Regions from separate parts of the Nitrosomonas ureae genome, predicted to be linked through region 1. Evidence: riboswitches for the same ligand, from Rfam matches in the RefSeq annotation. Region 1 holds a riboswitch; the other holds the start of a gene.
What was found. Region 1 has a riboswitch for cyclic di-GMP ahead of ATY38_RS07200 (hypothetical protein). Riboswitches for the same ligand answer to the same signal wherever they lie in the genome.

Region 2: linked by a shared signal. The riboswitch ahead of ATY38_RS10240 (PEP-CTERM sorting domain-containing protein) and the one ahead of ATY38_RS07200 (hypothetical protein) in region 1 are both predicted to bind cyclic di-GMP.

What each region holds. Positions count from the first base shown of each region.
Region 1 covers NZ_CP013341.1:1,569,163-1,577,357, reverse strand. The annotation lists gene ATY38_RS07215 (oxidative damage protection protein) at 1-139, shown strand, start outside; gene ATY38_RS07210 (CRTAC1 family protein) at 242-2,197, shown strand; gene ATY38_RS07205 (Lon protease family protein) at 2,585-5,026, shown strand; gene ATY38_RS07200 (hypothetical protein) at 5,244-6,410, opposite strand; cyclic di-GMP riboswitch class I at 6,518-6,604, opposite strand; cyclic di-GMP riboswitch class I at 6,759-6,845, opposite strand; gene ATY38_RS07195 (hypothetical protein) at 7,065-8,195, opposite strand, start outside.
Region 2 covers NZ_CP013341.1:2,237,025-2,245,219, reverse strand. The annotation lists gene ATY38_RS15515 (entericidin A/B family lipoprotein) at 1-73, shown strand, start outside; gene ATY38_RS10250 (Crp/Fnr family transcriptional regulator) at 232-939, shown strand; gene ATY38_RS10245 (DesA family fatty acid desaturase) at 1,032-2,210, opposite strand; cyclic di-GMP riboswitch class I at 2,644-2,723, shown strand; gene ATY38_RS10240 (PEP-CTERM sorting domain-containing protein) at 2,885-3,709, shown strand; gene ATY38_RS10235 (cytochrome-c peroxidase) at 3,856-6,057, shown strand; gene ATY38_RS10230 (winged helix-turn-helix transcriptional regulator) at 6,282-6,602, opposite strand; gene ATY38_RS10225 (pirin family protein) at 6,710-7,597, shown strand; gene ATY38_RS10220 (SnoaL-like domain-containing protein) at 7,660-8,010, shown strand; gene ycaC (isochorismate family cysteine hydrolase YcaC) at 8,050-8,195, shown strand, end outside.

The DNA of each region.
Region 1 (8,195 bases):
CCAAACTATGCTAGTTAACGAAAACCGTTTGAATCTTTCAGACGCAAAAGCACGCAAATATTTAGCAGAACAACTGGAAGCACACTTCTTTGGTTCAGGTGCGGAACAACCAGCTGGCTATATTCCTTCAAAAAATTAATCATGAATTCTGACGGAGCATTCATGAATTCTGACGAAGCATTCAAATTTCAGTTATTCATATTACAATCATAAATACAGCCATAATCCAAAAAACCAATAAATGATTAAGTTAATAAAAATAATAACTTATTTTTGCACTGTATTTTCCTTCGGAAGCATTCAAACATTAAACGCCGAGATCGCATTTGAAGATCAAACTAAATCGGCTGGTCTCACAACTACGCTTCGAGCCGGTTACGGTTCAGCGTGGGGCGATTTCAATGGAGACGGTTGGCTTGATATCTGGGTTGGCAACCATACAAATCGACCTCAATTGTATATAAATAACGGCAATGGTACTTTCATCGAGAGGCTGAGTGAGTTTTGGGAAGGAGATTCTTTCCGCGATGCTCATGGCGGTGCCTGGGCTGATTTTGACAATGATGGTGATCAGGATTTGATTGAACTGTACGGAAACCGGGGAGGCAAAGCCGCCGACGATAAGGCATTTTATGTTAACCATACGAACAAGCTAATCGATGAAGCCATAGTGCGTGGATTAAATGATAGTTTTGGACGTGGCAGGACACCACTGTGGCTGGATTGGAATAATGATGGTCTGCTGGATCTCTATATGGTCAATAAAAAACGCCCGCTTGACGACCTCGGACCCAGCCGATTAATGTTGCAGGAAAAAGACGGGACTTTTAATGCCGCGCCTGAAATGACGAAACAAACTATCGGAGAATTCGCTCAATTGGCTTACTTCGATTCTGCCGTACACCTGCTGACATCCGGTTGGGTATTTTATCCCCAGGACCTATACCGGCTAGGTGACACCACACCTTTACCTATACTCGAGGAACCTCGCTATAAATTCAAATACTTACAGGATACTGCGGTTGCAGACTTTGATGGAAACCTGGAAGATAATCTGTTGGTTTTGCATACTCCAACGGTAAGCTCATGGATACTGGACCCCAAAACCCGCCGGCAGGTTACTGTCGATGCACATGGAATATCGTCAATAGAAAAAGGAAGTCTGAATTTCTGGCTGCAAGGACCAACCAGATTGGCTATCCGAGTTTATGGCGCGTTTGATCCTTGGACTCCGAGCATGATACACGTCGGTGAGTCCGGCAGTAACTTAGCGGAGCTTGTTTCCGAGGTTGTCCGGGGTCAGCTTCGGTATTTCATCAAATTAAAGTTGGATGCCACCAACCCTGAGATGAGCGGTATCGTAAACTTGGGGCTGCAAACGCTCCCCGGCATTTATGTCGGTTGGGTGCCGCATATCGGACAATGGCGGGTTGAGATTCGCGGGGCGGATGCTTTTCGAGCAAAATTTGGAGCAATCGATGCTGAATTTGAGAAAGTAGTTTCAGATGGGCGTGAATTTTGGACTAAAGATCTTAGCAGCAAGCTGGTAATGCTATCCCGGCACGAAGGTGAATTTATTGTTGATGAAAATTTTGGCTATGAACTGACAGATTCGTGTCGCTCGGTGGCTGTTGGGGATTTCGACAATGACATGGATCTCGATGTTTACCTTACATGCGCTAATGGTCTGCGCAATCGACACAATGTCTTACTCGAGAATATTGACGGAACATTTGTGCTTGTGCCCGATGCAGGCGGAGCAAGCACCAGAAATATTGGCAAGGGTGGAAAGGTCAGCGTGGCCGATTATGACAATGATGGCTATCTCGACCTGCTAGTTACCGACGGAGGGGAACTTGAATATCCATTTAATTACGGACGCCAATTTCTCTTGCGCAACAAGGGCGGAAGCAACCATTGGTTGAAGATTGATCTTATTGGCTGCCAATCCAATCGCGATGGTATCGGTGCACGAGTTGTAGTCACGGCTGGCGGCAAACAACAAGCTCGTCTGCATGCGGGAGGAATACGCAATGGCGTTCAAGACGATCGCCGACTTCATTTTGGCCTGGCAAATAATTTAATTGCCGAAGCGGTGACTGTCGAATGGCCTTCCGGGGTTCATACAAGCCTTACAGATCTCGCTGCTGACAAGATTCACTTAATTCGGGAAGACCCAGGATGTGCACGTTTGTAATATAACGATTACATACCGTGTACAGGGAGTCATTCCTAGCTGCACACAGGTAAGTTCATCTATAAATCATTTTACTATCATCATTTCCGCCAGGAATGCCGCAATATCCGTGTGTCTCCCAGCCGAAATGATGAATAGAGTATCCTGTAGTAAGTGATGGGAAAACTATAAACACGCTTCAATCCACCAATTCTCACCCCATCTTCGTCCCAAAAACCGGGAATCAAATAATATATTGAAATTTAATCGCCGTAACTTATCTGTATTAACTCCACCTTTTGTAGCGACTGCCTCGATAGCAATTGACAAACATTTTTCAGAATCTATTAAATAGATACAATACGGGTAATTCGCGAAATATTCTCGCCTTACAATCATTATCCAAACATGTCGACTAACGTTCTAGATTCATCTCAATTACGTATTACTATCAATCCGGATTCACTGGGATTTTCCGATACATCGGAATTATTGCAGCGCCCGTTATCCTGGATTGGCCAGGAAAGGGCGGAAGTAGCTGCACGCTTTGGTTTAGGTATGATGCAGCCGGATTATCATTTGTTTGTCCTAGGAGAAGCGGGATCAGGACGCACTACCCTACTGCATCAAGCTATGACTAATACAGCAGCCGCGAGGCCTCCGTCACCGGATTTGTGCTATTTGTACGATTTCATTTCCCCAGAGAAGCCTTTGGCCTTGTACTTACCAGCCGGGCAAGGACGAATGTTGCGTCAGTCACTGTTACAATTTGCGAAATCGCTACCGACTGAAATAAACCAATGTTTAAATGGGCAAGATTTCAAGCTTAACAGTAATCACATTGAAAAAAACTTTAAAATCGCAGCTGATCAGGCTTACATCGAACTGGATAAGTTTGCCGAATCTCTGCATTTCACTATACATCGGGAAAACGAGCAGATTGTTTTTACCTTGTTGAATGAAAAAAATGAAATTCTTACGGCAGAAAATTTATTGAAGTTGCCCAAGATACGCAAGGTTGAAATAGAGCAAGCCGAGCAGGCATTGCGTGAAGCGATCGAACAGTATTTTGGCGAATTCAAACGCATAGAGAAAGAAAGGGACCATGCATTGACTTTACTGCAAAGGCGTCTTGTTCAACCTATGCTGAATCTTGCATTGGAGAACATCTGGAAAGGATTGCAGCAAGAATTAAAGCACAATGACCAGTTGAAGACTTTTTTTTCGCAGATAGAACTGGATATTCTCGATAATTTGATAGCGTTTCAGACAAATAATCTCGAGGAAGAAAAGCAGCAGACGGAATTAAATCGAATTTTCTCCCGTTATCAGATCAATCTGGTGGTGGACAACGCGGATGTACAAGGCGCACCGGTTTTTATCGAGGATAATCCTTCCATATCTTCATTGTTCGGTAGCATCGATTATCAATTCGAAAATAGCAAGCTGAAGACCGATTTCCTGCGCATTCGCGCCGGTAGCTTGCTAAAAGCGCATGGTGGGTTTCTTATGCTGCACCTGGATGATTTATTAACCGATGATTCTTTATGGATAAAACTGCGGCGATTTTTGCGCAGCAAGCGGTTGCAAATCGAAGAGCCCGGTTCATTATTGACTTCCAGTGCACCTATGTCTCTGGAACCCGAAGCGGTCGAAGTAAACGTCAAAATTATTTTGATCGGATCGCAAAGCGCATATTATGATTTGCAGGAAATCGATCCAGAATTCATGCGGCATTTCCGGATTAAAGTTGATTTCGCTGCAAGCTTTATCGCCAGCACGAAAACTTATCAAGCATCAGCGGTACTTGTGGCAAATGCCTGCGCTGCGGCACAACTGCCGCATTTCACAGCGACTGCGGTTGCGCGCTTGCTGGAAGAATCGCATCGGGAGGTGGAGGATCAAAAACGGCAGAGCGCTATCTTCGCCAACACCGAAATGCTGTTGCTGGAAAGTGCCGCATTTTGCAATTCACGTAACGGTCACAGGGTGGAAGTGGCAGACATTTCAGCAGCGTTGCAGGCACGTTTAATACGCCATAATTATCCTGACTTGCGTCTGCAAGAAACTATTCTTGAGGGTGAAATCGCTATAGCAGTGCATGGAATAGAAGTAGGTCAACTTAATGCACTGACGCAGATTGATTTGGGCGATCACAGTTTTGGCACCCCTGTGCGTATTACCGCGCGCGCATTCGCGGGAGAGGATGGGGTGGTCAATATTGCCCGGGAAGTAGATATGTCTGGTCCAATTCATGATAAAGGCATGTTGATACTGCAAAACTATCTGACCGGATTGTTTGCCCATATTGCGCCACTCGCACTAAGCGCATCGATTGTATTTGAGCAGGAATATACCAACATCGAAGGAGACTCTGCGTCTTGCGCGGAATTCTACGCACTGTTGTCGTCGTTATCAGGGGTGCCGTTAAAACAAAGTATTGCGGTAACAGGTGCTTTGAATCAATACGGTGAAATCTTGCCGGTAGGAGGCATTAATGACAAGATTGAGGGTTATTTCAGACTGTGCGAGAAAGTAGGTTTAACCGGTGAGCAAGGCGTATTGATTCCTTATCAGAACCGGTCGCATTTAATGTTGAATCACTCAGTTATTGAAGCCGTCAGGCAGGGTTTATTTGCAATTTATACGATGCAGCATGTTATCGAGGGATTGGCGTTGTTAACCGGACTTCCCACAGGGATTAGCACAGATAGTCCACCAAATGATTATTCTTCCGATACAGTTTTAGGTTACGCACAAAAAACACTGCTTACCTTCCGTCGTGCTTGTCAATTGTTACAACATCCTAGAAACGAACATCGACGATTACCGACACGATCGGGTAAATGATAGTAAGCAATCCAATTCTTCTATTCAATATATCTTTATCTCATCAATCTTAAAATTAACCAAGTATAGGTAATGATATACGACACTACAAAAAGAGAATTGCACACCTAGTTTGGTTCAAACTGATAAATCTTCAGGAAAAGCGTGGAAGTACTGGAAGAAAGTTCGCCTATGCTTTTATAGTATAGGCGAACTCGTGAACTTATCAGAAAAACTATTAATCAGCGCACGATGAATAAACTGTGGGGCAAGTAGAGTTTAGTCCTCCAACAGGATCGTTTCTTTGCTCACTCCAATTTAATACCTCCAACACCTGATCTTTATATTCCGGAACCCGTGACCAAAAAATGTAGTTTGCATGCAAGGTATCGCGGGCAAAAACAAGAATTTCGGAAACAGTAGGCACATAACCTGTTCCATCATTTCTCGTATTCTCATAATTTTTCCGCATAACCGTTGGGGCCATAGCCATCATGCCAGAAAAATCCGAATAATAATTATAAACTCCTTGGTTGGGATCGTATTGTGTAGCTTTAAAACTCAATCCATTTTCATCCTGGAAAGTATCCGGACCACTTAGCGTTGCTCCCATATCCCTGAGTTGGGTTACTAGTGAATTAAGAATTGGGCGTGGATAATTGACTTCCTGAATCGTCATTGTATTGGGAAAGAACAAGCGCATTTTCTGATTCACTTGAATCATATTCACATAAAATTCATCGGCTTGGACGCTTAATATGGGCTCAAGGGGCTGACCCATAGCACTTTCTATCATACCAATACCTTCAAAGTAAGGATGCGAATTATAGCGCTCTCCCAATGCCTTAAATAAGGCAATCAAACGATCACGCACTTGAGGATTCCACAGCTTAATGTTATACCCCCTAATAGTGGTTGAGCCATAATCCGAAAAAGGAAATTGCCCACCCTCGTATGCAACACCTTTCACATAGTCAGGCACGAGTTTCCAATTCGGATCAAATGATTTCGTTTGTACCTGAATGACCAGACGTTTATCCCTGGCAGTCAGTTCAGCGAGGCGCTTATCAATAGATGAGAAATCATATACACCTTTTGATTTCTCAAGCTCTGCCCATAGATAACGCATTTGTATTCCACGTAATGCTGGGGTTGCTTTGATTTCACTATATACCTGAGATAGATATGCAGAATTGTTATTGCCCCAACTCATGATTGTATAATAATGACCCGGATGCCATTTGACCGCAGCAGGGTCTGTTGTTGCAGCTGATACATTCAATGGAGCTAAAACCATACTGATAATAAGCAGTAATGAAGCGACTAGAATACGTGCCGGTTTAACTCTTATACTGGTGTTTGGTGTTATCGAATTGATAACCAATAATTGATCATTGGTTTTCATAAGTAATTCCTCCTTAAAGTTTAAGGTAGGAACTGCATGGATACGCTCTGAAGTCTTATTACTCGAGACTCGTCCGTCCTCATACATGAGTAAAACGAGTGGCGTTACCTGGCAGTCCTGCCATCCTGGGGCATTTGCCCTTTAGATCAGTGACTTTGCGTCCCCCGCTTTCGCAGAGTTTGCCTTTTTCATATTGCGACTTTGGGTGCGGTTATCGCTACCGTAGGATTATGTTCATTTGATTCCTCCTTTTAGTTTAGTTAAAAGGCAGGAACTGCGTGGATACGCATCGAAGTGGTATGGCTCGATTCGTTTTATTCACATGCGTGATTAAAACGAGCTGCGGTATCTGGCGGTCCTGCCATCATGGGGTGTTTACCCTTTAGATCAGTGACTTTGCGTCCCCTGCTTTCGCAGGGTTTGCCTTTTTCATCTTTCAATTCTCAATTGCTATTGCTATTGCTATTGCTATTGCTATTGCTGCAGCTGTAGATAGGTCTCCATATTTGAGAAACACTTGTTTAAAACACAAAATACATTATTCATATATAAGAAATTTAGTAATTTCAGCTAATACTTCCTATCTACGCTGTAACGCTCTAGCACATTAAAAACACAAGACTTCATCCCGTCAGTTTATCGGGAATATCATCGCTATTTCACACAAGATGAATAAGAAGCAGGGCAAACAGGATTCAATCCACCTGCATCAGTCGTCTTTTGCGCACTTTGATTTAATACCTCCAGTACCTGAAGGTAATGTGCTTCCCGTGTCCAAAAGATATAGTTAGCATTCAATTTATCGCGCGCAAAAGCCAGAATCTGAGAAACAGTTGGCACATAACCGCTTCCATCACCCTTCGTATTTTTATAATTCTTTGGCATAACCGTAGGAACCATAGGTATCAAGCCGGAGAAATCCTCATAGTAATTGTAAACTCCCTTATGTGGATCATATTTTGTTCCTTCAAAATTCAAGCCTTTTTCTTCGATAAAAAGATCCGGACTACTCAATGCAGTTCCGATATCTTTGAGGCTACCCACGAATGACGCGAGAATTGGGCGTGGATAATTAACTTCCTGAATCGTCATCGTATTGGGAAAAAATTGACGCATTTTCTGCTGCACAATGATCTTATTATTATAAAATCCAGCAATCTGAGCATTTGTGAGCGGTTCGATAGGCTGTCCAAAAGCAGTTTCTATCATGCTGATACCCTCAAAATTAGGATGTGAGTTGTAACGCTCTCCCATTGCCTTGAATAAAGCAACCAAGCGAGTCCGCACTTTGAGATTCCACAATTTGATATTACGCCCTCTTATTTCTGTACTGCCATAATCCGTAGTGTAAAATTCCCCACCTTCATATTCAGCTGTCTTCATATAAGTTGGCACAACTTGTCTTTTATTGAATGATTTTGTTTGCACCTGAATAACAAGACGCTTTCCTCTGGTGGATAATTCAGCGAGACGTTTATCGATGGATGAAAAATCATACACACCTTTTGCTTTTTCCAGATCATTCCAGAAATAACGAATCATCATTCCATTCAATGCCGGTGTTGCATCAAGCTCGCTATATACTTGTGACAAGTAGGTTGCATTATTTTTGCTGGAACCCTTTATTATGTAATAGTGCCCCGGATGCCATTTAACGGCCGTAGGATCCGCTGTTGCCGCTACTACGTTCAAGGGTACTAAAATCATACTGACAATAAATAATAGTGCGGCTACTAAAATATGTGCTGGCCTAATGCTCGTGCCGATAGTTAGTGTTTTCGAATT
Region 2 (8,195 bases), 670 kb from region 1:
ATGTAATACTCTGAGTGGAATAGGAAAGGATGTTAAGAAGGGTGGTCAGGCAATTGAAAAATCGGCAAACTAAAACTTAGTTGCAGAAGTTTTTCCTGTATGAATCACGTTTCCTATCGCATAGATAGCAAAGATTTTTGCAGTATTAACAGTGAGCACCGCCACCTCAGCCGCCCAGTGATATGGATATCAAGAGTTCACTGATTATTTTTTTACATACAGAGTACTCTTATGTCGTCTGCTCAAGTAATTATAAGAACTAATCATTTGTTAGCTGCTTTACCTGGTAATGACTACAAAAAATTACTTGCAAGTGGTGTAGAAACCGAACTGGTCTTTGCAGAAGTGTTATATCACGCTGGCAATCCGATTTCCCATGTTTATTTTCCTACCACGAGCATTATTTCCTTAATCACACCAATTGATAATGACCGCAATCTGGAAATAGGGTTGGTTGGTCGTGAAGGTATGTTTGGCCTTCCCCTCATCTTGGCAGTTGATGTTGCTTCATGTAACGCTGTGGTTCAAGGGGCAGGTCAGGCATTACGCATATCGACACCTATATTTTTGCTACAACTTCAGAAAAGCGCCGCATTTAATCAGAAATTAAAACGCTATCTTTTTGTGGTGATGAGCCAAATTGCTCAAACGGCAGGATGTAATTTCTTCCATGTTATTGAGGCTCGACTTGCCCGCTGGCTTTTGATGACCCAGGACCGGGCACAATCCGATCATTTTTATGCCACACACGCATCCTTGGCTAATATGCTGGGTGTAAGGCGTGTTGGCATCACCAAAGCAGCAATTTCTCTCCAAAAAAGCGAATTAATTATCTACAAACGTGGAAATATCAAGATTCTCGATCGCGCTGGACTCGAAGCGGCCTCATGTGCATGCTATCGCATAGAGAAAGAAATTTACGAAAAGATTTTAGGCTAAAACAAAAAGCTTAGAATCAATCCAATATGGATTAAGATAAAGCTGATTCTAAGCATTAATGAGGACACACTTATGCGTTCTCATCATACCAGCTAGTTGTAACAACGTAATTTCCTGGAAAATTCCTGCAATGCGCCGATGCCACTCTCCTCGGCCAGCACACACCAGTTTTCTAGATCCTTTACCAGTTGCTCCGTGGAGGTGGTAGAACTACTCCACAAGGCAACAAGATTTTGTCGCATTGAGTAGATAGTGCTCAACAATTGACTCGAATGAAGCGCCTGATCCAACGCCACCTGATCTTTCTCCGCCATCCGACCGACATCCGTTTGCAACCAATGTCTAACTGCTTCCAGCGCACGGGCATCTTGCAAACCTGGAATAGCTCGCGTGCTTAAGTTATGAATTTCAGTGATTGTAGGTTGATTCAGGTAGCTAGCGAACCTCGCTAGCACATCATAACGGTGGGCGATTACGGCTTTCAAAGTATCTACATCACAAGGAAATTTAGTCAGTTTAAAACGAATCTCGGGTGTCACTTTACATACGGTTGCTAAACCCAGCATCTCCAGAACGCGAATGTACATCCACCCAATGTCGAATTCCCACCACTTGTTGGAGAACCTGGCGGAAGTCACATAGGCATGATGATTGTTGTGCAGCTCCTCTCCTCCGATGATAACCCCCCATGGCAGTATGTTGGTGGAAGTGTTGTTCGTCGAAAAATTGCGATAACCATAATAGTGTCCAACACCGTTAATGACCCCGGCGGCGAAGAACGGAATCCACAACATCTGTATCCCCCATACAAGGAATCCGATTGGACCGAATAAAACAAGATCAAGTGTCAGCATAATGCCGATACCCAACACGACATGCTGCGAATATAAATTACGTTCGATCCAGTCATCGGGCGTGCCATGACCGTATTTGACAAGCGTTGCGGTATTCTTAGCTTCTATACGATATAGCTTGGTACCATCAAACAACACTTTGTTGAGGCCATGTACCTGCGGGCTGTGTGGATCTTCGTCAGATTCGCATTTGGCATGGTGTTTACGGTGTATAGCCACCCATTCTTTGGTGACCATTCCGGTGGTAAGCCATAGCCAAAAACGGAAGCAGTGGCTGACCATGGAGTGCAGCTTCAGCGCGTGATGTGACTGATAGCGATGGAGAAAAATCGTTACAGCTACAGTGGTCATGTGGGTCATGATTAGCGCAACTAACACATAGCCCCACCACGGAAGCTCAATCAGGCCAAGCTGCATAAATTGTTGCATAATAAATTAGATCCTTTACTCAAATTAAATAAAACTTCCCTGCTGTTCTTTATGCGTGGTTTTCATATTTTGAAGCCATGGCGAAGTAGTGCAATATGAAAAATCTATTCATCAAGAGAAGGCAAAACGCTGATGGGTTTCAATCTAACATAGCAGCGTTCCGCCGCTACCGACTTCCTCGCACAAATTAAACAATATGCTCAATCCGGGATCATTTCTGTGCGCTATCGAACATATTGATTTTTTTATATTTATTGAGAATCTTACGCGCTTTAAAATCAAAGTTATATGTTTGCAATATTAGAAGGTCCATATACAAGTAACTTCCACCAAATTGTCCAGTTACACGTCAGTTTGTTCTAAAAAGGTGCGGCAATTTGCCACATTGTAATTTTGTCAATATACAATAAAATTAATCATAAATTGATAAAGCCACCCTTGTCGCAAGATAAGCTCGGAAAGCCTACAGATCTCCATCACTGAGACCGCTGGGTTGCCTCCCTTGAATGATGGGAGTCACTGAATCGAGAAGCATCAAATCTATCGACTTCAGATCATCATTCACCCATGAAAGCCGGAAGCTACTGTTTATTAACTCAATATATAGTCAACGGCACACTGTAATTGGTTTAGAAGTATTCAATTATTATTGGAGATTCCAAATGAAAAAACAATTTGCAAGAATAACAAGTATGCTTATTTCAGCAGCTATCATTTCTATCACCGTGCTAAGTGCAAGCGCGCATGCTGCTGATGCCGTAGGATTTAAACCTTGGACTGGTGATAATAATGAGCTTAACTTGGGCAGCAGCATTTCTGCCACGGAAACCGGTCTACAAAGCGCATACTCGGACAATCCCGCTCTAAATAATTCTGCCTGGGCTCATACTGGAGATTGGTATACCTTTAAGAATAACAGTCTCGCAGATGTTGCCGTAACTGTTTCCGGAGATTCCGGTTTTGCTCCCGGGTTTACGGTTTGGGCCACTGGCGGTACCGAATTCGATGGTGGAACCACCGGCTTTGGCGGCGAACTCAGTGCGGCAGGATTTGGCACGCCACATTCCTTTAATGCAACTGGCGCGATGGGCGATGCGGGAACATTATGGATGGCGAGCGGTAATGGAGGCAACGTACTCGAAACTTTGGGTTATGCAGTTTCCGGCCCTTCGCACACCATTGGAAACGGGTGGGGCGAAACCATTCACACAGGGGCAAATGACATAAGTTTAACGAACACTTTCGAGAATGGCATTAGTGGCAGCACTGGAGCCAATTCCGCATCGCTTGTGTTCAATGACTTAGCGCCAGGGTGGTATGCCATGTACATCGGAGGTACTAACAACGCCACTGCAGGCGGAGCCTTTGAACTGCATATCAGTGCAGTGCCGGAACCTGAAACTTACGCGATGTTGCTCGTTGGTCTGGGTCTTGTGGCTTGGCGCCTGAAAAACCGCGGAAAAGCTTTGAATAACGTTGCAGCCTAAAATAGTAATAAAACAATAGCGGAAACGGAGCATTTTCCAGAATCGCTCCGTTTCTTACCGTGAAGAATAAATTCTTCCGCACGTACTCAAAACAAAACACGCAAGCAACTTGAAATTCCTTGAAATGCATGCTTAGGAGTAAGAATATGCCCAACATTATAAAAAAAATTATAAGCGCACTAACCAAGATAGGTTGCCTTACTTTTTTTACTGGGTCACTCCTGCTAGCGGATGGCTTTGGTCCTATCCCCATGTCCTTGAAAGGAGCACCGGTTCCCAATGTACCTGGCTTAGTAGGTGGCTCTGATCCCATTATTATCAATAAAAATAAAGCTCTAATACTTGGGAAGGCCTTATTTTGGGATATTAATGTCGGAAGTGATGGGATCGCGTGCGCTACCTGTCATTTTCATGCAGGTGCGGATCGACGCATTAAAAATCAAATTGCGCCGGCAGGTAAAAATAGTGAATTGCCAAAGGAATTTGAGCTTGCACGCGACGGCACACTACGTGGACCTAATGCGATCCTGAAGAGAAATGACTTTCCTTTTTATCAAACCGATGATCCGCTCAGCCCCACAGGCTCCGTTATTTTTAACAGCGATGATGTAGTATCTTCGTCGGGAACCTTTGGCGGTGATTATCGAGATGTCAAATCAATTGCGACAACAAATGATCAATGTAATCGCAGTTCTGATCCGGTTTTCCATGTAGGTACAAAAGGGACGCGCAAAGTTGAGCCGCGAAATACACCAACTGTCATTAATGCCGTTTTCAATTTTCGTAGCTTCTGGGATGGCCGTGCCAATAATATTTTTAACGGTAGCAGTCCTTGGGGAGATCGCGATCCTGATGCCGGTGTCTGGATTAGAAATGGCGATGGCACGGTTGCCAAAGAGCGTTTGAGACTCATCAATTCCTCACTCGCCTCCCTGGCCATCTCTCCACCATTGGATGACTCCGAAATGAGTTGTCACGGACGGACCTTTGCCGATCTTGGCCGTAAGTTACTGAATCGCAAACCACTCGAGCATCAGCGTGTGCACTGGAATGATAGCGTACTGGGTGGATTGGCGCACAGCACACCCAATAATTTACAAAAAGGATTAAATACGAGCTACCATCAATTGATCATGGAAGCATTTAATCCCAAGTATTGGGATTATATTCACACTGGCCCATTTGGCGTGCCACCGCTTAGCTCTGCAACGCATAGCACACCCTATCGTCAGGTAGAGGCTAACTTTGCCATGTTCTTTGCGCTTGCGCTCCAAATATATCAATCAACCTTGATATCCGATGACTCACCCTTTGATCGCAGCGCTGTGGATGAGCATGGCATACCCGTAAATTTAAGTGCATCAGCACAACGTGGCATGGATATTTTCCGTGATTCGCACTGCGCACTTTGTCATATCGGCCCTAACTTTACTTCGTCAGCTGTGGTAACCAATGGTATTTTGCAAAAATTAAATCCGCATGCTTTCGGTAATTCCACATTCCGTGTCAGTACTACAACTGTGGTAACCAGTCTATCGTTGACCGGCGGCATGATGTTTCAAGATACGGGTTTCTCTGGCACCGGTGTCACTCCGGTAGAAAATGATATTGGCTTGGGGGGCACTGATCCTTTCGGTAATCCTTTATCGTTCTCTGATCAATATTTACAGCTTCTGGGAGGCAACGTATCCGGGGTTGTAGATCCTTATGTTGCAAATGTAAGGCCTTGTGATCTGGATACGTCGATTGCTATCGAGAGTAACAATCCCCATCCTTTATTTTTCACACGTGTGGATGGAATACAAAGACAAAAGCAAAACACTGTCAATTGTTTCAATCCGGCAGGTATATTTATACCAACAATAAATGCCGCATTGACAGAATTGAGCAAACCCAAACGAAAAAGATTCTTAAGCGCCGCGAATGGCTCGTTCAAAATTCCTACTTTAAGAAATATCGAATTAACCGGGCCCTACATGCATAACGGCGGCATGGCAACATTGGATGAAGTATTGGCGTTTTATACGCGAGGCGGTAACTTTGCAACGCCTCCGAAAGAATTTGCCAAGATTTTTGCGCTGGTTGACTTGCGCCTCGCGCCACAGAAACGTACCGACTTACTCAATTTTCTAAAAAGCTTAACCGATGACCGGGTGCGCTATGAAAAAGCACCATTTGACCACCCGGAAATACGAGTGCCGCACGGTCATATTGGAGACAACTCATCAATCACCAAGCAAAACCCCATGAATGCGAGCCTTGCAGCTGATCAGTTTCTGGTTATTCCCGCTGTCGGAGCTGCTGGAAGAATACAACCATTGCAATCTTTTGATCGCTTCTTACAATAACACCATAAAAAGCGGATTATGCTGGGGTCTGTAAAGATTTCACATCGATAACCACAGATCTCGCATATAAAGGTTATCATGCTTTCGTAATTTCTCTTCAGTTTGGCGTATCGTGTTTACCCTTGTTTGCTCATGCTTTAGCCGCGCAAAAGCATTTTCTACCCAATGCCGATCTATACAAATCCCAACCCATAACAGACTCCGGAATAAAACATCGGTTTCTTTTATTTGGCTACAGCACTATATTTCCTTCCCCATTCATCCATCGACAGCAGGATGGTTTTAAGGGAATGCCCCAGCGGCGATAACGAATATTCAACGCGTGGAGGAATTTCATTGAAATTATTTCTGACAATGAGTTGATGTATCTCCATTTCGCGTAGTTGTCGGCTTAAAGTGCGGTGGGTAATTCCTGTTAAGCTCCTTTGCAGCTCGTTAAATCGCATCGTACCGTTTAACAGGTGGTGAATAATCAAAACCTTCCAGCGTCCCCCAATTATTTTTAACGTAACCTCAACGGGGCAACACACTTCTTTAGTTGGCATTTTTGAATCTCCCTGTTTTCTGACAGTATCCTTTTTGTGCGTACTTGTAATTTAATCCGAGGGTATTATTCTATTGCACATATAAAAAACTTTTTAGGATAACAATTATGCCAACAGAACCTGGAGTATCCATCAAAAAACTGTTGTCTATTCAGAAAAATGCAAATCAACACTGGGTCGGTGATGGGTTTCCGGTGCGCACGTTGTTTTCTTACTCAGCGCTGGGATCCGTGATCAGCCCTTTCTTATTGTTTGATTACGCAGGGCCAATGGAATTTTCACCCACTGAACAGCGTCATGGTGTTAGAGAACACCCGCACCGCGGTTTTGAGACAGTTACTATTGTTTATAGTGGCGAGGTGGAGCATCGTGACAGTTCCGGTGCTGGCGGTAAGATCGGTCCGGGTGATGTGCAATGGATGACAGCGGCTTCCGGTCTGGTTCATGAAGAATTCCACGGGCGCGATTTCGCGCGGCACGGCGGCATCCTTGAAATGGTGCAACTGTGGGTAAACTTACCCGCCAGGGATAAGATGTCGCCTCCCCGTTATCAAAGTATTCTGAATTGCCAGATTCCCGCCATCGATCTCCCCAATCATCAAGGGAAATTGCGCGTCATTGCCGGTGAATTCGACGGCATTGCAGGACCCGCGCACACCTTTACACCGATCAACGTCTGGGATTTGCGCTTAACCGGCAATCAGCCGATCGAACTTGCCGTGCCTGACGGCTACAACACATTGCTGGCAGTACTCAAAGGCTCAGTACGCGTCAATGGATCTGAAATCATTGATACAGCGGAAGTGGGCCTGTTTGAGCGGCCGGGCGATTATATCTCTATCGACAGCGCGCCCGATACAATAGCGCTGTTGCTGTGCGGTGAACCAATCGATGAGCCCATCGTAGGCAGTGGCCCGTTTGTCATGAATACAGCGGAAGAAATACGCCAGGCCATGACAGATTACCAGAGTGGCAAAATGGGAAAGATAGCATGAACTCATACAATTCAAGCAATAACATCTACCGAACCGATCACCATTCAATATAGAGGAACAAAATGACTTTGGAAGAAAAACTCAACGATTTAAATCAGATGATTCTGCAGGGCGAGATATTGGAATCGATGGATAAGTATTACCACCCCGATTGTACCGTGATCGAAAAAAATGATGTGGTGGCACAAGGGCTAAAACAAGCCAAAGATCGGGAGTCAGAGCTATTCGAAGGCGTTGAGGCATGGCTTAAATCGGAAATTGTATCGACCGCCGTGGGTGAAAACGTGACCATGACCGAGTGGCATTATGAATATCAACATAAAGATTTCGGGCACAAGAAGTTTGATCAAGTAGCGGTACAGCACTGGAAGGATGACAAGATCATCAGTGACCGCTTCTATGCGTTGTACTGAACTATCATTTCCTCATTAATAACCTAAAGGAGTATAACAATGAACAAAACCTTCAAATACAACAAGCTATCCAAAGATGATGCCGTTTTACTGCTGGTTGATCATCAAGCGGGGCTGATCTCCCTCGTGCAGGATTTTTCACCGAATGAGTTTAAAAATAATGTATTGGCACTGACCGCGTGCGG